Regions from separate parts of the Streptomyces sp. NPDC028907 genome, predicted to be linked through region 2. Evidence: riboswitches for the same ligand, from Rfam matches in the RefSeq annotation. Region 2 holds a riboswitch; the other holds the start of a gene.
What was found. A riboswitch is a leader RNA that binds a small molecule or an ion and turns the genes downstream of it on or off. The one in region 2 is predicted to bind glycine.
Positions count from the first base shown of each region.

Region 1: it holds a riboswitch for glycine, as region 2 does, so the genes downstream of both, gcvP (aminomethyl-transferring glycine dehydrogenase) here and gcvT (glycine cleavage system aminomethyltransferase GcvT) in region 2, are expected to answer to the same signal.

Region 1 covers NZ_JBVHVE010000014.1:257,336-267,923, forward strand. The annotation lists gene gcvP (aminomethyl-transferring glycine dehydrogenase) at 1-2,360, opposite strand, end outside; glycine riboswitch at 2,536-2,632, opposite strand; gene ACZ4UU_RS35635 (PRC-barrel domain-containing protein) at 2,757-3,164, shown strand; gene ACZ4UU_RS35640 (hypothetical protein) at 3,711-4,100, opposite strand; partial or broken gene ACZ4UU_RS35645 (IS982 family transposase) at 4,222-4,386, shown strand; gene ACZ4UU_RS35650 (DNA polymerase IV) at 4,457-5,953, opposite strand; gene ACZ4UU_RS35655 (MerR family transcriptional regulator) at 6,078-6,737, opposite strand; gene ACZ4UU_RS35660 (bifunctional nuclease family protein) at 7,021-7,494, opposite strand; gene ftsR (transcriptional regulator FtsR) at 7,580-8,317, opposite strand; gene ACZ4UU_RS35670 (FHA domain-containing protein) at 8,359-9,264, opposite strand; gene ACZ4UU_RS35675 (DUF881 domain-containing protein) at 9,326-10,165, opposite strand; gene ACZ4UU_RS35680 (small basic family protein) at 10,171-10,503, opposite strand; gene ACZ4UU_RS35685 (DUF881 domain-containing protein) at 10,500-10,588, opposite strand, start outside.
Region 2 covers NZ_JBVHVE010000032.1:223-10,810, reverse strand. The annotation lists gene ACZ4UU_RS44445 (ABC transporter ATP-binding protein) at 1-505, opposite strand, end outside; gene ACZ4UU_RS44440 (ABC transporter ATP-binding protein) at 502-1,596, opposite strand; gene ACZ4UU_RS44435 (ABC transporter permease) at 1,593-2,600, opposite strand; gene ACZ4UU_RS44430 (ABC transporter substrate-binding protein) at 2,671-4,422, opposite strand; gene ACZ4UU_RS44425 (ABC transporter permease) at 4,499-5,497, opposite strand; gene ACZ4UU_RS44420 (enhanced serine sensitivity protein SseB C-terminal domain-containing protein) at 5,860-6,660, opposite strand; gene ACZ4UU_RS44415 (enhanced serine sensitivity protein SseB) at 6,829-7,620, opposite strand; gene ACZ4UU_RS44410 (AAA family ATPase) at 7,700-8,374, opposite strand; glycine riboswitch at 8,545-8,643, shown strand; glycine riboswitch at 8,644-8,770, shown strand; gene gcvT (glycine cleavage system aminomethyltransferase GcvT) at 8,843-9,961, shown strand; gene gcvH (glycine cleavage system protein GcvH) at 10,157-10,534, shown strand; partial or broken gene ACZ4UU_RS44395 (serine hydroxymethyltransferase) at 10,551-10,588, shown strand, end outside.

The DNA of each region.
Region 1 (10,588 bases), on a different contig from region 2:
ACGGCCACCTGCGTGGCCCGCTTCAGCCCCTCGCCGCCCATGAGCCGTACATACGCCCAGGAGATCGGCAGGATCCCGGCGGAACCCCAGGGCGCGGCCGAGATCGGTCCGACACCCGTCTCCGGCCCGGCGGCGGGCTGCATCGGGTGGTTCGGCAGATACGGCGCCAGATGCGCCCGCACACCGACCGGCCCGACACCCGGACCGCCGCCACCGTGCGGAATGCAGAAGGTCTTGTGCAGATTCAGATGCGAGACGTCACCGCCGAAGTGCCCCGGCTTGGCCAGCCCCACCAGCGCGTTGAGGTTGGCGCCGTCGACGTACACCTGCCCGCCGGCCTCGTGCACCTGCGCACAGATGTCGGCGACATGCTCCTCGAACACACCGTGCGTCGACGGATACGTGATCATCAGCACCGACAGCTCGTCCCGGTGCTTCTCGATCTTCACCCGCAGATCCTCGACGTCGATCTCACCGTCCTCGGCGGTCCTGACGACGACGACCTTCATGCCGGCCATGACAGCGCTGGCGGCATTGGTCCCATGAGCGGAGGACGGAATCAGACACACGGTCCGCTGCTCGTCCCCGTTGGCCCGGTGGTACCCGCGTACAGCGAGCAGCCCGGCCAGCTCACCCTGCGACCCGGCGTTGGGCTGCAACGACACCTTGTCGTACCCGGTGACCTCGGCGAGACGTTCCTCCAGCTCACGGATGAGCGTCAGATAGCCCTGCACCTGCTCGGCGGGCGCGAAGGGGTGCAGCTGCCCGAACTCCGGCCAGGTGACCGGCTCCATCTCGGTGGTCGCGTTGAGCTTCATCGTGCAGGACCCCAGCGGGATCATGCCGCGGTCCAGCGCGTAGTCGCGGTCGGCGAGCCTGCGCAGGTAGCGCAGCATCGCGGTCTCGGAACGGTACTGGTGGAACACGGGGTGCGTGAGGTACTCGTCGCCGCGCAGCAGCCCCTCCGCCAGCGCGTCCTCGGTCACCGCGTCCAGCGCCTCGATGTCCCCCTCGACCCCGAACGCCGTCCATACGGCACCCAGCTGGGCCCGGTTCGTGGTCTCGTCGCAGGCGACGGAGACGTGGTCCGCGTCGACGAGATGCAGGTTGACGCCGTTCTGCCGGGCCGCGGCAACGACCTCGGCGGCCTTCCCCGGCACCCGCACGGTCAGCGTGTCGAAGTACGAGCCGTGCACGACCTCGACCCCGCCGGCAGCGAGCCCGGCGGCCAGGACGGAGGCGTACCGGTGCGTGCGCCGGGCAATGCCGCGCAGCCCCTCGGGCCCGTGGTACACGGCGTACATCCCGGCCATCACGGCGAGCAGCACCTGAGCCGTGCAGATGTTGCTGGTGGCCTTCTCCCGCCGGATGTGCTGCTCACGCGTCTGCAGGGCCAGCCGGTACGCCTTGTTCCCGTCCGCGTCCACGGACACACCGACGAGCCGCCCGGGCAGGCTGCGCGCGAACTTCTCGTGCACGGCCATGTATCCGGCATGCGGACCGCCGAAGCCCATGGGAACACCGAACCGCTGCGTCGTCCCGACCGCGATGTCCGCCCCGAGCTCACCGGGCGACTTCAGCAGCGTGAGCGCGAGCAGATCGGCGGCGACGGTGACAAGGGCGCCGAGCTCGTGGGCCTGCTCGATGACGGCCTTGATATCGCGTACGACACCGGAAGCTCCCGGGTACTGAAGGAGCACGCCGTTGATCTCACGGGAGGCGACGTCCGCCGGGATCCCCTCACTGAGGTCGGCGACGACGACCTCGACCCCCGTCGGCTCGGCCCGGGTCTCGATCACGGCGATGGTCTGCGGAAGCACATCCGCGTCGACCAGGAACAGCCCCTTCTTGTTCTTGCCCATACGCCGGGACAGGGCCATGGCCTCGGCCGCGGCGGTTCCCTCGTCGAGCAGCGAGGCACCGGAGGTCGGCAGCCCGGTCAGGTCGGCGACCATGGTCTGGAAGTTGAGCAGCGCCTCGAGCCGCCCCTGCGAGATCTCGGGCTGATACGGCGTGTAGGCCGTGTACCAGGCCGGATTCTCCATGACGTTCCGCAGGATGACCGGCGGCGTGAAGGTCCCGTAGTACCCGAGCCCGATCATGGAGTCGAGCACCTGATTGCGATCGGCGAGCGACCGCAGCTCGGCGAGCACCTCGGCCTCGGTACGCGCCCCCGGCAGGTCGAGGGAGTCGGCGTTCTTGATCACATCCGGCACCGCGGCGGCGGTGAGCTCGTCGAGCGAGCCGTACCCGACGTGGGCGAGCATCTTGGCCCGAGCCTCATGGTCAGGACCGATATGACGCTGCTCGAAAGGGATCCCCTGTTCGAGCTCGGAGAGCGGAATGCGATGGGCGGTCATTACGGAGGCCTCCTGGTCTGACACGACCTTCGAGGGGCACCACGGCGCGGGTACCCGGACGGCCTCCCCCTCTGTCATCTCAACCTGAGAGCTTCACCGGGTCGCACAGAGCGCCCGGCTTTCACCGTCGGTGAGAGCGGAAGCCGTCGACACCCGCCCTGCTTTCCAGAGTGACCTCGTCCGTGCGGTACGTGTGCCTGAGAGATTCCGGGGAGGATTTGCTCCTTCGGCGCCTCCGGATGGTGTCCGGAGGACTCTCCCGCACGGGGTCAGCAGCCGCTAGCCAGCCTACCAGCGGGGTCAACGCACGGACCTTCGAGTGGCCGCGCTCACCAATCTGCCTTTTCGTAGTGCTTACGACTGCTTCCAGATGAGTTGCGACCAAGTGGAGGGCCCGTGCAGACCGACATCGATCCGCGCAATCTGATCGGCCGCAAGGCCTTCGACCGCAACGGCACCAAGATCGGCACCATCGACGAGGTCTACCTCGACGACGCGACCGGAGTGCCGGAATGGGCAGCGATACGCACGGGCCTGTTCTCCCGCGACGCCTTCGTCCCCCTTGAGCCCAGCGAGCTCGTAGAAGGCAGCCTCCACATCCCCTTCGACCGCGCCCTGATCAAGGACGCCCCCGACTTCGGCGTAGGCCGCCACCTCTCCCCCGAACAAGAACTCCAGCTCTACCACCACTACGGCCTCGACGTAGCCCCTCCACCCTCACCCCCGGACCGGGACTTCGGCAACATCGCAGGCCTGGAAACCCCGGAAGACAACGGCCCCAGACCAACCCGCCCCCACTCCTGACCCCCCGCCACCGACACAGCACGAGCGCCCCTCAAGGCTGGACGCCCTCCCGGTAAAGCCCCTGACACCGCCTCCGAATGCCCAGCCCGCGGGCATTCCGCAGCGCCTCCCCCACCGCCGACCAGCACCATCGGCACACCATCAAGGGCCACGCAAACGAAGCCCGGGACGCGACCTCAGCATGACTCCCGACTCCACATCAGGCAGATCCGCCCACCGGCAGCGGCGACAGCGCCCAAGCCGGGACGAGGCACCCTCGCGAACGCAGCTCAGAACGATTCGCCCTGCCGGCACATCAGCGGACTCCTCTGCCAGGAGCTGCGGAAGCCCCTATCGCGCGACCAGCGCCACCGGCACCCGCACGCCACCCACGACAGCCGGGCCACCACCACCCATGCAGAAGCAGCGGCACGCACGCCCCGCACACCCAGAGGATCAATTCCAAGGGATGCCTGCGGAGGGTGTGGGGTGGGCGGCGGCCGAAGCCATCGCGAGACGGTCAGGCGGCGGGCTGCCAGCCCTGGTTGTCGAGGTGGCAGTAGGCGGTCAGGCGTCAGGGTCGACTTCGGGGTGCGTGAACCGCACGGGCTTGCCCAGCGACCGGGCGTAGGCGATTTCGGCTCGGGTGCTGTCTCCGATGTAGTCGCCGACTACGAGCACCTCATCAGCGAGCCGGATCTTCGCCCGGTGCAGATCGTCGAGTCGAACCTTCAGCTCCTCGGCCTCGACAGGATCGGACCAAAGTTCGTGCGGCGACTTCATGTCACAGCCCGGTTTGACGACAATCCTTCCGGCTTTGGTCTCCCGCAGATCGGCCTCGTTCATCTCGGTCATGAAGCGGGTGGAGCCGCAGATCACGACGATACTCGGGAGGCTCAACAGCTTCTTCGCGTCGGCGAGCTTCTCCTCAGGGGTGAGCAGTCGCGGGTATGACACTGGTTCCTCCTGGTGGTGTGGTCCAAGGGGTGCCTGCGGAGACAAGAACGAGGGTGTCCAGGATCGTTTTGTGACGAACGGCGTGGAGCCACCGGTCCGATGCGAAAACGTCAACCGGATCCTGGCCACCACCACCTCGGTGTGGAGCGACGACGTATGGGTCGTGGACTCCACCCCGGTGGAGCGCGGCCGCTCCCGCGAGACCGTAAAGCGCTCCGACTTGGCAGGTTGGGCCGAATACGGCTACTGCGCCGGTCACAGCCGCTTCTTCTGGGGCCTGCACCTGGACCGGGGCCAAGGCAATCACCGACCCCTTGGAATAGATCATCCAGGCGCAGCGGCAACCCCGCCAGCCGCTAACCAGGCGCCACAGGCATGTCCCCCACTTCCCCCTCCCCCGCCTCCTCCACCAGTTCGGCCCCCTTCCCTTTCACCTCAGAGGCCCCACCAGCCCCAGACCCACCAGATTCCCCACCTCCCCCGGCCACTCCAGCCGCTCCGGGCCCTGCCGGCCTGGCCTTCACCAACGGCAACGGCTCCGCCCCCTCCAGCCCCGGATCATCAACCCGAAACGTCCGCACCCGCCCCGGCTCAGACGACTCGGGCGTCTCGAAGCGCACGGTCACCCGCCCAACCCCACTCCCCTGCACCCACCCATGCCCGTACTCGACGTGCCGCACATCGTGCCCCGCGACCCACCGCCGCTCCACAGGCGCCTCCACTCGCTGCTCACCAGCCGGTTCCTCCTCGCCGTCCTCCACGAAGTGCTCCGCGCCCTCCCCCGCCACCTGTGCGAACAGGTCCTCCTGCGTGTAGTCGGCCAGCCCGCTGACCCCCACCCCCAACAGCCGCACGCCACCCGTCGTGTCCACAGAATCCAGCAACCGAGCCGCAGCCTCCCGCACCACCGCCGGATCGTCCGTAGGTCCGCGCATCGTCTCGGAACGGGTCAGCGTGGAGAAGTCGTATCTGCGCACCTTCAAGACGATGGTCCGCCCCGACAACCCGGCCCCCCGCAACCGCCGCACACACCGGTCGGCCAGCCGCTGCACCTCCAGACCCACCCGCACCCGGTCATGGATGTCCACGTCGTACGTGTCCTCGACCGACACCGACTTGGCCTCCCGCTCGGCCACCACAGGCCGATCGTCGTGGGCCAGCGCCATGGCATACAGGGCATGGCCATGAGCCTTGCCCAGCAGCCGTACGAGTTCGTCCTCCCCCGCCTCGGCGATCTCGTCCACCGTGTGGATCCCGGCCCGTCGCAGATGGTCCCCGGTCGCCGGCCCCACTCCCGGCAATGTCCGCACCGACATCGGCCCGAGCAACTCGCGCTCCGTCCCCGGCTCGATCACCACCAGCCCATCGGGCTTGGCCTGCTCCGAGGCGATCTTCGCGAGCATCTTGGACCCGGCCAGCCCCACGGACCCCGCGAGCCCCGTGACAGCCCGTATGTCGGCACGCAACCTCGCCCCCACCAACCGCGCCGACTCCTCGTCCCAGGCCGCACCGCCCGCTTCCAGATCCACGAAGGCCTCATCCAGGCTCAACGGCTCCACCAGCGGCGACAAATCCCGCAGCAACGCCATGACCTGCTCGCTGATGTCCCGGTAGATCCCGAAGCGCGGCACGAGATACGCGGCATTCGGCGCCAGCCGACGCGCCTGGGCCATGGGCATCGCCGAGTGCACCCCGAACACCCGAGCCTCATAGGACGCGGTGGCGACGACTCCCCGCGGCCCGAGCCCGCCCACGACCACGGCCTTCCCGCGCAGGCTCGGCTTGGATGCCTGCTCCACCGAGGCGTAGAAGGCATCCATGTCGAGATGCAGGATCGTAGGCGCGTTCCTCACATCTCCGATGCTGCCTCACGCCACTGACAATGCCCTGCTACGACGACCGCGTGATCCACGGCCCTCGCCACCACCCACCGCCCTCGAACCGGCCGGGCTGGGGGTGCGCCTGCGCCGAAGGAGCTCAGACCGCCCGGTTGCGCCGCCGAGCCAGCTCGTCCGCCGGATTGTGCCCGACCAGCGTCTCCCCGGTGTCGATCCGCTCCCCGTGCAGCTGCGACAAGGCACTCTCGACGTCCCGCCACACCACACCCACGGCGATCCCGAAGATCCCCTGCCCACCCTGAAGCAGCGCGTGCACCTCGTCCGGGGACGTGCACTCGTACACCGTCGCGCCGTCACTCATCAGCGTCATGCGCTCCAGATCGCTGAAGCCCCGCTCCCGCAGATGCTGAACGGCGGTGCGGATGTTCTGCAACGACACACCTGTGTCGAGGAACCGCTTGACGATCTTCAGGACGACGACGTCCCGGAAGCTGTACAGCCGCTGCGTCCCCGACCCGTATGCGGGCCGCACACTGGGCTCGACGAGGCCTGTACGCGCCCAGTAGTCCAATTGCCGATAGGTGATGCCGGCGGCCGCACACGCCGTCGGACCCCGGTAGCCGATCTGCTCGGTCTCCATGGACGCCGCCCCTCCGCCGCTGCTCGGCACGGCCGTCGGTCGCTGCGGAGCGTGATCGGCCGCGGTGCCCTGGAGCGGGCTGCCGTGAAGCGGGTACGGGCCGCTCGCCCCGAGACGTCCGGGGGCACCCCCAGCCGTACCGTCGCCGCTGCTTCTCACGCCGACCTCCGTCCTTGACCTGCCTTCTCGACGGTAGGCAGTCACCAGGGGTGCGTCAACGATCGCCACACTCGGCACGCCGAGTGATAATCACCCTAGGAGTGGTTTCCCGTGCCCCACCGCGGGGAAAGGCTAGCCGAATGCGCTCGAAGCGGGCCGCAGGACGCTCTCCCTGGCCGCTGGCAAATGCCGGCATTTGAGTTGTAACCGACTGTGGGCCGCGCCACCACGGTCCGCAAGTCCGCCGGCCCGCCGCCCACGTCTCCTCTCTGGCGTCGAGTCCTCACTGGCTGCTGGTGCCGAAGTCCTCGGGCGAGATCTGGTCGAGGAACTCGCGGAACTTCTCCACCTCGTCCTCCTGCTCGTCCGGGATCGCGATGCCCGCGTCGTCGAGGACCCCGTCGCTGCCGTAGATCGGCGTTCCGGTGCGCAGGGCCAGCGCTATGGCATCGGACGGGCGGGCGCTCACCTCGACGCCGCTGGCGAAGACCAGCTCGGCGTAGAAGACACCCTCACGCAGGTCAGTGATGCGCACTTCGGTGAGCTCCTGGCCGACGGCCTCCAACACGTCCTTGAACAGGTCGTGGGTCAGCGGTCGCGCGGGGGCCATGCCCTGCTGGGCGAAGGCGATGGCCGTAGCCTCCCCCGGCCCGATCCAGATGGGGAGGTAGCGGTCGCCTCCCACTTCACGCAGGAGCACGATCGGTTGGTTGGAGGGCATCTCGACCCGGACACCTACGACATCGAGCTCGTTCACACAGCAACCCTAGGCCGTGCTCGGGACGTTTGGGTAGTCGGGCAGAGAACGGGTGGCCGATCCGGCCTTCCTGTGCATGCCCCGCTCAGGGCAGCCGCACCCCGAGAGCGGTCTGCACGAGCGCGGCGTGCAGCTTCACGGTGAGGCCCGCCAGCTCCTTGGCCCGCGCCTCGGCGTGAGCCCTGGTCTGCGGGTTGCGGTGCCGTCTCAGCGGCGCCACGACCTGGTCGACGAGCCCGGCCTCACGGTCGGCGGCGCCCTTCATCACCCGTAGATGCCTTGGCTCGATCCCGAACCGCCCGAGCTCGGCGACGAGCCCGGCCACCGTGACCGCCTCCGCGTCGTACGCCCCGTCCGGCAACGGAGTGATCAGGCCGTACGACTCCCACTCCGCGAGCTCCTGCTCGCCGATCTCGGCCGCGGCGAGCAGCGCGGCACGCCCGATCCGGGCCGCCGTGGGCGCCTCGACGGCCTCCAGGACCGTTTCTCCATCACGCTGGCGGCACACGGTCGGCAGCGCGGCGGCCTCACCACGCTCCATCGCGTCCAGGTGCTCACGGATCACCTTGAGCGGCAGATAGTGGTCCCGCTGCATCCGCAGCACGTGGCCGAGCCGCTCGACGTCCCGCGCGCTGAACTTGCGATACCCCGAGGGCGTCCGCTGCGGCTCGACGAGACCCTCCGACTCCAGGAAACGGATCTTGGAGATGGTGATGTCAGGGAACTCCTCGCGCAGCACGTTCAGCACCGCGCCGATGCTCAGCAGCCGACCGTCCGTGGCGGCGATGCCGTGCCCGGCACCGCCGCTCGGTGTTTTCAGCATGGACCTTCCCTGGTTCTCCCCGGACGGGCTCCGGGGGAGGGTCAGTAGCCCCGCTGGCTCGCGTAGAAGACCAGCCGGTACTTGCCGATCTGCACCTCGTCGCCGTTGTTCAGAGCGACCTGGTCGATCCGCTCACGGTTGACGTACGTGCCGTTCAGACTGCCGACGTCGGCCACCGTGAACGAGCCGTCCTGCGCCCTGCGGAACTCCACGTGCCGACGCGAGACCGTGACGTCGTCCAGGAAGATGTCACTCTGCGGGTGACGCCCGGCCGTGGTCAGATCGCCGTCCAGCAGGAAGCGGCTGCCCGAGTTCGGCCCACGGCGCACCACCAGGAGCGCGGAGCCCAGCGGCAGCGCGTCCACGGCGGCCTGCGCCTCGGGGGACAGCGCCGGGATCGGAGTCTGACCGGTGGTCTCGGCGTCGTAGGCCTCCAGACCGGAGATGGAGATCGTGGAGGTCGTCTCGGACGGACGCTCGGGCGCCGCACCGGCCCGCAGCGGCGCGCCACAGTTGGAACAGAAGCGGCTGTTCTCCGCGTTGCGGTTACCGCACCTCGTACACACCAGGGCCGACATCGGGGAAAACCCTCCACCCGTACTTGAGGTTGACGGTTGCCCGAAACCTATGCCGCCGGACTGGCCAGGGTCAACCGACGGCGCGCCCTGACCTCCGGAAATGTCACCGCCCGGCCCAGACACCTGGTCCCGGAACAGGGGGCGCTGGCCCTCTTCGTCCCCCTGTGCGCGGTGACGAGCGGTCGCGTTGTCGCTACCCTCTCGCGCGCTCTTGCCGAACAACTTCGCAAACAACTTCACGGGCGATTCCCCTTGACCGAAACAGACCCGCCCGTGGGGCAGGACGAACCCTGACTGCACTCTCTGACCGACCCGGACATCCTCACAACGTCCGTCTCCACCAGACAGTTTCCACCACGCACCACCCAATCGGTGCGCCGACCCCCCGCAACCTCATGCCCTCGCCGGACGTCCCCCATGCACCCCCGGTTCACTGCGAGGACGACCGAGCGTAGTCAGGCCGCTTCGCCGCTCGCAAGGCGTCCACGACGATCTTGTCGGACCGCTCGATGGTCACGGTGGCCTGCTCCTTCTCGAAGGTCTGCACCACGCCTCCAGGGATGTTGAGCGCCGGTTCGAGATCCTGTGGCTTGCCGATGACCTTGAAACGAACAGGAGCGTTGATCTTGTTCCCGTCGACGCTCACGCTGTTGCCCGAATCGGTCAGATAGGTGTCGGCGACGACGCGCACACCGTTCACCTGGATCGCTTCCGCGCCGGCGGCGCGCAGCTCCTGGATCGCGTCGAGCAGCATGTCCGCTTCGACCGTCCCCTTCGTGTCCTCGATGGTCATCGTGATGCCGGGTCCCTGCGCGGCCACCGTGCCCGCCAGAATGCCGAGTTGCTTCTCCTTCTCGACCGTCTGCCTGCGGGCCTCCTCAGCCTGGTTCGAACTGTTCTCCAGCTCGTCCCGCTGCTTCTCGAGACCTTGCTTCTCGTCCTCAAGACGCTGAGTACGGTCATCCAGTTCATCGAGGATGCGAACGAGATCTTCCTGACGTGCGCCGCGCAGCGCACTGTCACCGTCGCTGTTCGACGCGACCTGGACGGCCAGACCGAAGCCGAGGCCGAACAGCAGCAGGGCGACGATGAGTTGGGCCCTGGTGACCCGGGGCGGCCACAGCCCCTTCGCCAACCGCTGCCGACCGGTCAACTGGGACGACTGCTCCTCGGAAGCACTGTCCGCGGCCTCCGTCGCCTCCGTGGCCGGGACCTCCTCGGGCAGCTCCTTGCGCAGCCTGTTCTTTGCGCTCTCCTCGTGGTTGCTCATCGGCCTCACGCCCGGAACACGTGCCGGCGAATGGCCGCGGCGTTCGAGAAGATACGAATGCCGAGCACGACGACGACACCGGTGGAGAGCTGGGCTCCCACGCCCAACTTGTCGCCGAGGAACACGATCAGCGCGGCCACGACCACGTTGGACAGGAACGACACGACGAAGACCTTGTCGTCGAAGATGCCGTCGAGCATGGCCCGCAGGCCGCCGAACACGGCATCCAGAGCCGCCACGACGGCAATCGGCAGATAAGGCTCGACGACCGCCGGAACCTCAGGCCGGACCAACAGGCCGGCCACGACTCCCACGACGAGGCCCAGTACGGCGATCACGATGTGCCCTTCTCGGTCTTCTCGGTGTTCGGCTGTGCGGTACGCACGATCACACTCGGTGCGGCGGGCAACCGGAGGTCGTCCT
Region 2 (10,588 bases):
TGTAGTGCTCAGGGCTCAGGCCCACCAGTTCGAGGAGGCGCTGGACCTCCTTCTTGACGCCGCCCTCGGGCTCGACGCCCTGGAGCCGGAACGGCGCCGAGACGATGCTGCCGATGGTGTGCCGAGGGTTCAGCGAGCCGTACGGGTCCTGGAAGATCATCTGCACATCGCGGCGGAGCGGGCGCATGCCGCTCGTGCCCAGGTGCGTGATGTCCGTGCCGTCGAACTCGATCCTGCCGCCGCTCGGCTCCAGCAGCCGGGTGATCAGCCGGCCCATGGTCGACTTGCCGCAGCCGGACTCGCCCACGACACCGAGGGTCTCGCCCCGGCGCACCTCGAAGTCGATGCCGTCCACGGCCTTGACCGCCCCGACCTTCCGCTGGAGGAGGCCCTTCTTGATGGGGAAGTGCTTGACCAGGCCCTCGACCTTGAGCAGCGGTTTCTCGTCGCCGGCCGGCGCGGCTTTCACGGCCGCCGCCGCGGCCCCGGTCTCAGTCTCGCTCACAGCTTCGGCGCAATCTCTTCGGTCCAGATCCGGGTGCGGTCCTCCTGCGACAGGTGGCAGGCGGTGAAGTGCCTGCTGCCGACCTCGCGCAGCTCGGGGCGCTCGGTGCGGGTGATCCCGCCCTTGGGCACGTCCGCGTACGGGCAGCGCGGGTTGAAGGCGCAGCCCGAGGGGACGTTGATGAGGCTCGGCGGCTGGCCCTTGACCGGGATGAGCCGGTCGGTCTGCGCGCGGTCGATGCGCGGCATGGAGCCGAGCAGGCCCCAGGTGTAGGGGTGCGACGGCTCGTAGAAGATCTTGTCGACCGGGCCGCGCTCCACGCAGCGTCCGCCGTACATCACGAGGATGTCGTCGGCGATCTCGGCGACCACGCCGAGGTCGTGCGTGATGATGACGACCGCGGAGCCGAACTCCTTCTGCAGATCCCGGATCAGGTCGAGGATCTGCGCCTGCACGGTGACGTCGAGCGCGGTGGTCGGCTCGTCCGCGATCAGCAGTTCGGGGTTGTTCACCAGCGCCATGGCGATCATCGCGCGCTGGCGCATACCGCCGGAGAACTCGTGCGGGTACATGTCCACGCGCTTGTTCGGCTCCGGGATGCCGACGCGGTCGAGGAGTTCGACGGCGCGGCGGCGGGCGGTCTTCTTGTCGACCTTGTTGTGGACCCGGTACGCCTCCACGATCTGGTTGCCGACCGTGTAGTACGGGTGCATGGCCGACAGCGGGTCCTGGAAGATCATCGCCATCTGCCGGCCGCGCATCCGGCGGACCTCGTCGGGGCTCGCCGAGACGAGTTCCTTGCCGTCGAGCCAGATCTCGCCGGACATCTGCACGTTCTTGCCGCGGTTGCCCAGGCGGTGCAGGCCCATGACGGCCAGCGAGGTCACGGACTTGCCGGAGCCGGACTCGCCCACGATGCCGAGGGTCTTGCCCTTCTCCAGCTGGAAGGAGAGACCGTCCACGGACTTGACCAGGCCGTCGTCGGTCGGGAAGTGCACCTTGAGGTCGCGCACTTCGAGGAACGCCCGGGGCGGCTCGCCGGCACGTACGGGCTCGCCCACGGCGGCCCCGGACTTGGACAGGTCGGTCACGAGAGCCTCACCCGCGGGTCGATCGTGGCGTACAAGAGGTCCACCACCAGGTTCATGAAGACGACGAAGAACGCCGCGAGCAGGGTCACGCCGAGGATCGGGGGCAGGTCGTTGGCGGTGATCGCCTGTACCGCGTACTCGCCGATGCCGTGCAGGGAGAACACCGTCTCGGTGATGACGGCACCGCCGAGCAGCAGGCCGATGTCCATGCCGAAGACCGTCACCAGCGGGGTCAACGCGGCCCGCAGACCGTGTCGGACGACGACCTTGCGCTCACGCAGACCCTTGGCCCGAGCGGTGCGGATGAAGTCCTCGCTCATGGTCTCCAGCATGCCCGAGCGGGTCAGCCGGGCGTAGATGGCCGAGTAGAGCAGGGCCAGCGAACACCACGGCAGGAACAGGGTGTTGGCCCACTGGGACGGGTTCTCGGTGAAGGGGACGTACGTTCTGCCGAAGATCTCCAGCTTGTAGCTGAACAACAGCAGGGCCAGCTGCCCGGTGAAGAACATGGGCAGGGAGACGCCCGCCAGGGCCACGCCCATGGCGGACCGGTCGAAGAACGAGCCCGGTTTGAGAGCGGAGATGACACCGGCCGCGATACCGCCGACCAGCCACAGCACGGCGGCGCCGACGGCCAGCGAGAGGGTGACCGGCAGTCGTTCGGTCAACTGGGGCCAGACCTCGATGTGGTCCTTGAAGGAGTAGCCGAAGCAGGGGGCGTCACAGCGGACGGTGGTGGGGCCGAGGTCGTAGGTGGCGCCGGAGACGATCCCCTTGATGAAGTCCCAGTACTGGACGTAGACCGGCTGGTCGAGACCGAGGTTCGCCTTGACCGCCGCGATGTCCTCGGGGGTGGGGTTCTTGCCGATGTACTGCTGTGCCAGCTGGTCGGCGGTCTGCCCGGCGAGCTTCGGCAGGATGAAGAAGATGCCGAAGGTGACCGCGGTGACGACGAGCAGCAGGACCAGTGCCGCGATCGTCCGGCGGATGATGTACGAGATCACGAGGACCGGCGCCGGCGCCCGCGGATGACTTTAGTCCGCGGGCGCCAATGCCTTCACCTGCCTTCCGGGGCTACTTCTCGGCGGTGCCGACGTTGAGGTAGTCGTACTGACCGCTCCAGGCGGACGACGACACCAGGTTGGTGGCGTGCGGCGTGCGGTACAGCAGGACCTTGAAGTAGGTCAGCGGCACGATGGCGGCCTGCTCCATCATCTTCTGGTCGATCTCGGTGTACGCCTTGGTGCGGGCGGCCTCGTCGGTGTTGCCGATCGCGTCGTCCAGCAGCTTGTTGATCTCGGGGTTGTCCAGCTCGGACAGGTTGGTGTTGCCGGACTGGCTGATGGCCTTGCCGTGCGCGATCTGCTGCAGGAAGCCGTAGCCGGTGGGCCAGTCGGCGCCCCACTGCATCATCATCAGGCCGATGTTGTTCTTCTTGTTGAACTTGGGCACGCCCGCGTAGTCGGAGAAGTACTTGCCGGACGGGTACTGCTTGATGTCCGCGTCGATGCCGACCTTCTTCAGCGCGCCGACGATCGCGGTGGCCGCGTCGACCTCGCCCTGCCGGTCGGTGCGGGCCGAGATGGAGGTCTTGAAGCCGCCCTCCTTGCCGCAGGCCTTCAGGTGCTCCTTGGCCTTGGCCACGTCGCCCTTGTTGTCCTTGGTGGCGTACTGGTCGGCCTTCTCGTAGCCGGTGACGTCGGTGGGCAGGACCGTGGTGGCGATGTCACCGCGGAGCGGGCCGCCCATCGCGGTCTGCACGGCGGTCTTGTCGATCGCGTACTCGACGGCCTTGCGGCACTCAAGGTTGTTGAACGGCGCCAGCTTGGTGTTGATCGCCGCGTAGATCAGGCGACCGCCCAGCGCGTTGTCCGTGTTGGCCATCTGGGCCTTGTCGTTCAGGATCTGCGCCTGGGTCTGCGCGTCGACACCGGTTCCCTGGATGTCGATCATCGTGTCCCCGGACATCACGTCCTTGTCGATCGTGGCCTTGTTGACCTTGAGGTTCACCACGATCTTGTCCGGGTACTGCTTGCGCAGCGGGTCCGTCTTGGCGTCCCACTCGGGGTTGCGGACCAGGACGATCTGCTTGCCCTCCTCGTACTTCTCGAACTTGTACGAGCCGGAGGAGACGACCTTCTTGGTGTAGTCCACACCCGTGTCCTTGGCCCGCGGCACGGGGGCCGTCTGCGGGGCACTGACGAGGTAGTCGAACTCCGAGAACGCCTTGTTCAGGTGGAAGACGATCGTGTGGTCGTCCGGGGTCTCGATGGACGAGATGCCCTTTTCGCTCTTGTCCTTGTACGGGCCCTTGTAGTCGTCCGGGTTGTCCAGCAGGTTCTGGAAGTAGTTGGGGCCGAGCGAGAGCACGTCACGCGCGAAGTTCGAACGCTCCACGGCGTACTTGACGTCCTTCGAGGTGACCGCGGTCCCGTCCTCGTACTTGACGCCCTGACGGATCTTGTACGTCCAGGTCTTGCCGCCGTCGCTGGGCGTGCCCGCGCCCTCGGCGAGGTCCGGGACGAGTTCGTTGCCCGCCTCGCCGGGGCCGGGCTTGAAGGTCATCAGGGGACGCGCGTAGAGGCGGCTGAAGTTGTAGCCGTACGCGTAGTACATGTTGCCCGGGTCCAGGGACTCGGGGGCGTCGGAGCTCGCGTAGGTGACCGTTCCGCCCTTGTGGGTGGAGGCGTTCACCACTCCCTTGGTCGCGGCGTTCGCGCCGGCGCCCTTGGGCGTGTCGGCGCCGTCGTCGGCCTTGCTGCAGCCCGCGAGAAGCAGGCCGGCGCTACTGGCGACCGCAATCGCGGCCATTGCTGACCTTCGCATGATGGTCGGATTCCCCTTCGTAGGTGGACACTTGGGTGGGACGTCGGGTCGCAGTCGGGTGCGGCGACCGCGGACGTCAGCGGCTGCGGGGGTCGAGTGCGTCCCTCAGGCCGTCACCGAGGAGGTTGAAGGCCAGCACCGTGATGAAGATCGCCAGGCCGGGGACGATCATGTACTGGGGGTCGACCTCGAAGAAGTCGACGGCCTGGTTGAGCATTCCGCCCCAGGATGCCTGGGGCGGCTGGATGCCCACACCGAGGAAGCTCAGCGAGGCTTCGAAGAGGATGTTCGTCGGGATGAGCAGCGTCGAGTAGACGATGATCGGCGCGACGAGGTTGGGCAGCAGTTCCTTGAAGAGGATGTACGGGCCGCCGGCCCCCATCCCCCGGGAGGCGTCGACGAACTCCCGCTCGCGCAGGGCCAGGGTCTGGCCGCGCACGATGCGCCCCATGTAGGGCCAGTTGAAGAAGCCGATGACGAAGATCAGCACGGAGATGTGCAGGGGCAGCCCTTCGAGGCCGAAGGCACCGCCCTGGAGCGTCGCGGAGATGGCGATGGCGAACAGGAGCAGCGGGAACGCCAGGAACGTGTCCATGAGCCGGCTGACGACGGTGTCGACCCGTCCGCCGTAGTAGCCGGCGACCAGGCCCATCACGGTGCCGATGACGACGGACAGCAGCGTCGCGCCGAAGGCGACGACCAGCGAGACCCAGGAGCCCTCCAGGATGCGCGCGAGGATGTCCCGGCCGAACTTCGGCTCGACACCCAGCGGGTGATCCCAGCTCATCCCGCCGAAGTCACCCTTGGGCAGAGAGGTGTTGGGGTCGATCAGGTCCTGGTGGAAGGCGTTGGGGTCGAGGCCCAGCAGCGCCTGGAGCGGACGGGACAGTACCGCCACGAGGATGAGCAGCACGACAACGATGCCGCCGACTACCGCCACTCTGTCCCGTTTGAAGCGGGACCAGGCGATCTGTCCGAGCGACCGGCCCTCGATCTTCTTGGCCTCGACCCCCTTCAGCACGGCCTCCGGCTGGGCGTCGGCCTGCGATCCGGTGGTCTCGATCGGTGCCGTCACGGTGAGTCTGACCCCTCTCGGCCGACGGTTGTCGGCCCCCCTGGCTGCCGCGGTAGCGGTTGCTCCAACTCGCACACAGGACCTACCGGTCCGTGTCTTGCCGGGAGTCTTCAACGCTTTGGCGATCTGTTGCCAGAGCTGGCAAGGAAAGTATGCGCAACCGTGATGCTGTCTGCGGGGTTCCGTTATCCGAACAGCGGGTAACGGCGGGCGGACGCACGCCAGTTGGGGCGTATGAGGGCGGACCGGGACCTTCCGATCGCATCTACGCGCGGAGATTCACCTGGGAAACGGAAGCCGCGGACCCTTTGCGCCTACGACAGCCGGGGCACCGACCGCTCGGTAGGTTAGCCCATGAATGATCAGTAACGGCCCTGTGGCGGTGGGTAGCCGTACCCGGACGCCGGAGCCTGCACCGGAGCCGTGGCGTGCGCCTCGCGGTCGTAGAACGGGCGGGCGGTCGCTCGCATCCACATCGCGACCGGGTCGTCCTCGTCCGACATCGCCACGGTCGAGACGGGCAGCCCGTCCGGGACCGCGCCGATCGACTGGAGCATCATCGAGCGCACCGAGTCCACGGCGGGCGGGCTGGTGTCGTACACGTCCAGCCCGATCGCGAGATACGGCGCGCCGAGCGCCGGCTGCACCCAGGCGCGGCGCAGCGAGCGGACGGCGGGGGTGCGGTGGGCGTTCTGCGCGAGCAGGGCGTAGAACTGCGGGATCTCGATGCCGGGCTCCGACAGGCGGAGCGGGCCGGCGGGCTGGCGGTCCAGGCCGGTGGCGATGCGGCGCAGGTCGAGCCACGGGATGCCCACGCCGCCGCCCGGGGCGTGCGGGTTCAGCCAGAGGCCGAAGTGGTCCGGGTAGAGGGTGCGGGCCACGTCGATGCCGTCGACGACCTCGTAGGAGCGGTTCCAGCCGCTGGCCGACAGCTCCTGGGCGGAGGTGACGCAGGGGGCGTAGCCGTGGCCCTCGACCTCCATGTTCCCGTACTGGGCGTCCGGGGAGCCGGCCTGGCCGTGCCACAGCAGCATCCAGACCTGCCCGGTGTTCGGGGTGGCGAGGGCGCGGAGGAGCGCCTCGTAGGCGTCGTAACGCCCCGGCGTCACCTGGCGCAGCATGTGCTCGACCTGGCCGGTCGCCGCGGTGCCGCTCGCGCTCACCTTTTACCGCCCTTTCGGGGAACCGTGGGTTTCACTGCCAGCTTAGGCGCTCCGCTGGGGGAGCCGCGGAGAGCTCGGAGCCCATTGTCGTCTGACGGACTGCGGGTCGTGCGTGGCTTGTCGCGCAGTTCCCCGCGCCCCCAAGGGGGCGCTGCCCGTCACCGGCGCCTAGAAATCCCGCTGATAAAACGGGCGTACCTTCTGCCTCATCCAGTCGATCACCGGGTCCTGGGCCACTTCCAGGAGGACCAGGTTGACCGGCCAGGGGACCGGGGTGCGGCCGAGGGCCCGGGCGAGGGCGTTCATGGGTGCCGCGCGCAAGTCGCCCTCCCAGGAGGAGAGTTCCACGCCGACGAACATCGCCGGGTGGGCCGTCTCGATCGCCGCCAGACAGCGGCGGGCCGTGGTGACGACGCCGGTCTCGGCGAACTCGGCCGAGGCCGCCGCGAGGAAGTCGACCGGGTCGTCCTGCCAGTCGGGTTCGTAGAGCTTGACGCGGCCGCCGGAGGTGAGGCCGTCCAGCGGGGTGCGGCCCACCCGGCAGAGCTCGGCCACCGCGGCCGGAGGCAGGGGGATGCCGACCGTGCCGTCGGGGTTGACAGCGATACCCACCTGCGGCGGCAGACCCCGGGCGAATTCCACGGCGGGGGCGACGGTGTGCGACATGTGGGCCCCGACGACCTGGCGGAACTGTTCCTCGGAGCTGAAGACCGGGACGTACGCCTGGCCCGCTATCTCCACGGTCGGCAGGTCCAGGGGACCGCTGGCGGGTCCGCCGCCGTTGGGCAGGGGCACCCAGACGAAGCTGCGGCCCAGCACCTCGATGATCCGGCCGCCGGCCGAGGGCACGCCGAGGGAGGCCGAGAGCACCTCCTCCAGTTCGTTGCCCGGCCAACCGCCGTGCCCCTGGAGGTGTGCCCCTGCCGGGAAGTCCGCGGGGAGATCCGCTGCGAAGTCCATCTCTCTGACCACCTGCTGTGAACCACGTCTGTGGCTCAGAAGGCTATCCGGTGTCCGCGCCGTGCGACCCCGTGGCCGTTCAGCCCGTGAAGCCGATGTGGCGCAGGGTGTCCGCCGCCTCCCGGTCGATCAGCACCGCGGAGCCGCAGCCCTGGGGCAGGCTGCCGTCCTCCACCGAGGTCAGCAGGCGGGCCGCTGCTCGGCGGTGGCGCAGGAAGGCGTACCGCGAGACACCACGGCCGCGCTCGCGCTGGCCCTCCAGGGCGGTGTCGGGGGCGACGTCGAGCAGCAGCAGGTGCAGGCTGCCGCCGCGGCGGCGGGCCTCGCGGGCCAGCCAGCCGCGCACCCAGGCCTGCGTACCGCAGTCGTGCACGACGACGCCCTCGCCGGAGCGCACGGCGCGGCGCAGTGCGGTGTAGTGGGCGAGGCGGACCAGGGGACGGTAGATGGCGTAGGGGAGGAAGCGGGGCATGCGGGTGTCCCAGCGGTCCCGGGTGTCCTGGGAGTCGATGCGGGTGCCCTGCACCGCCCTCTTCATCAGCGTGGACTTGCCGCTGCCGGGCAGGCCGGTGATCACGACGAGGTCCTTGGGGCCGAAGAGGAGCGCGCGCGGGCTGCGTCCGGAGCGCTCGCGCAGATCACGGACCACGGGTGCCAGGCACCTGCCGCGGGCTTCGGCCGCCGGGGCCACGGGCTGCTTGGGCAGCGCCATGCCCGAGGTCGTGGCGTACGCCGTAGTGCGGTTCACCGTCATCGTCCTCCTCCGGGGTCAGGATTCCCCGTCCCCACTGAGCGTAAAGAGAAGGTAATGGATGATCTCTCGCATTTTCGTTCACTTCCTGCCACAAGCCGGTTACAGACACGGCCTGCCGTTGACGGGCGCGGGCGTGCAATGATGTGCGCGCCAACTGCATACCGGCCGTTTGAATCCGCGCGGGAGAGTCCCCAGCAGTGCATCGCTGGGGCGCCGAAGGAGCAAGTCCCTCCCTTGAATCTCTCAGGCCCCGTTACCGCGCGGGCGAGGCACATCTGAAAAGCGGGCCGCTCTGTCTCTACCCGGGACACGCGGCCCCACCCAAGGTGCAAGCCGTCGATCGTCCCTGTGGCGGTCGGGGCGAACCTCTCAGGTTCCGATGACAGATGGGGAGGAACGACCTCGCCCTCCCCCACGCTCGAATTCGCTCGCGCGGGGGGACCCCCATCGCCTTGGGAGACACGTCCGATGAGCAGCACTGACCCCCGTCGTACCGCGCTCGATGCCCTGCATCGCTCGCTCGGCGCGACGATGACCGACTTCGCCGGCTGGGACATGCCCCTGCGGTACGGCTCCGAGCGCGACGAGCACAACGCCGTGCGGACGAAGGCCGGGCTCTTCGACCTCTCCCACATGGGCGAGATCACCGTCACCGGCCCCGGGGCGGCCGCCTTCCTGAACCACGCCCTGGTCGGCAACATCGCCTCCGTCGGCGTCGGCCGCGCCCGCTACACCATGATCTGCCAGGCCGACGGCGGCATCCTCGACGACCTGATCGTCTACCGGCTCGCCGACACCGAGTACATGGTCGTCGCCAACGCCTCGAACGCCCAGGTCGTGCTGGACGCCCTGACCGAGCGTGCGACCGGCTTCGACGCCGAGGTCCGCGACGACCGGGACGCGTACGCGCTGATCGCGGTCCAGGGCCCCGAGTCCCCGGGCATCCTGAAGTCGCTCACCGACGCCGACCTCGACGGCCTGAAGTACTACGCCGGCCTGCCCGGCACCGTCGCCGGCGTCCCCGCCCTCATCGCCCGCACCGGCTACACCGGCGAGGACGGCTTCGAGCTGTTCGTGAAGCCGGAGCACGCCGTCGAACTGTGGCAGGCGCTGACCAAGGCGGGCGAGGGCGTCGGGCTGGTCCCGTGCGGCCTGTCCTGCCGGGACACGCTGCGCCTTGAGGCGGGCATGCCGCTGTACGGCAACGAGCTCTCGACCTCCTTGACCCCCTTCGACGCCGGGCTCGGCCGGGTGGTGAAGTTCGAGAAGGAGGGCGACTTCGTCGGACGCGAGGCGCTCGCCGCGGCCGCCTCCCGCGCCTCGGAGAACCCGCCGCGCGTCCTCGTCGGCCTGATCGCCGAGGGGCGTCGCGTCCCGCGCGCCGGGTACCCGGTCGTCGCCGGCGGCGAGGTCATCGGCGAGGTCACCTCGGGTGCGCCCTCCCCCACCCTCGGCAGGCCGATCGCGATGGCGTACGTCGACGCCGCGCACTCGGCGCCGGGCACGGCCGGGGTCGGCGTGGACATCCGGGGCAGCCACGAGCCGTACGAGGTCGTGGCGCTGCCGTTCTACAAGCGGCAGAAGTAGCGCCGTACGGAGAGACTGGCCCAGACGCGAGGACGGGCCCGGACGCGAAGGCCGGCCCAGATCCGCAGACCGGACCACAAGTAGAGACCGACAGCGGCCCCCGTGCGTGACCCTGCGCACATTCGCGCTGCTCACACGCGTTTCCAGTAGTCCCCCATTCATCACCACTCCCGCGCGTACAGGAGAATTCAGGCCATGAGCAACCCCCAGCAGCTGCGCTACAGCAAGGAGCACGAGTGGCTGTCGACCGCCGAGGACGGCGTCTCGACGGTCGGCATCACCGAGTTCGCGGCCAACGCGCTCGGCGACGTCGTCTACGCCCAGCTCCCCGAGGTCGGCTCGACCGTGACCGCGGGTGACACCTGCGGTGAACTGGAGTCGACCAAGTCGGTGTCCGACCTGTACTCCCCGGTCACCGGCGAGGTCACCGAGATCAACGAGGACGTCGTGAACGACCCGGCGCTGGTGAACTCCGCCCCCTTCGAGGGCGGCTGGCTGTTCAAGGTACGCGTCACGGAGGAGCCGGCCGACCTGCTCTCCGCCGACGAGTACGTCGCCCACACCGCCGGCTGAGGAGTCACACCCCCTTATGTCTGACAAGTCGCTTCTGAACACCCCCCTGCACGA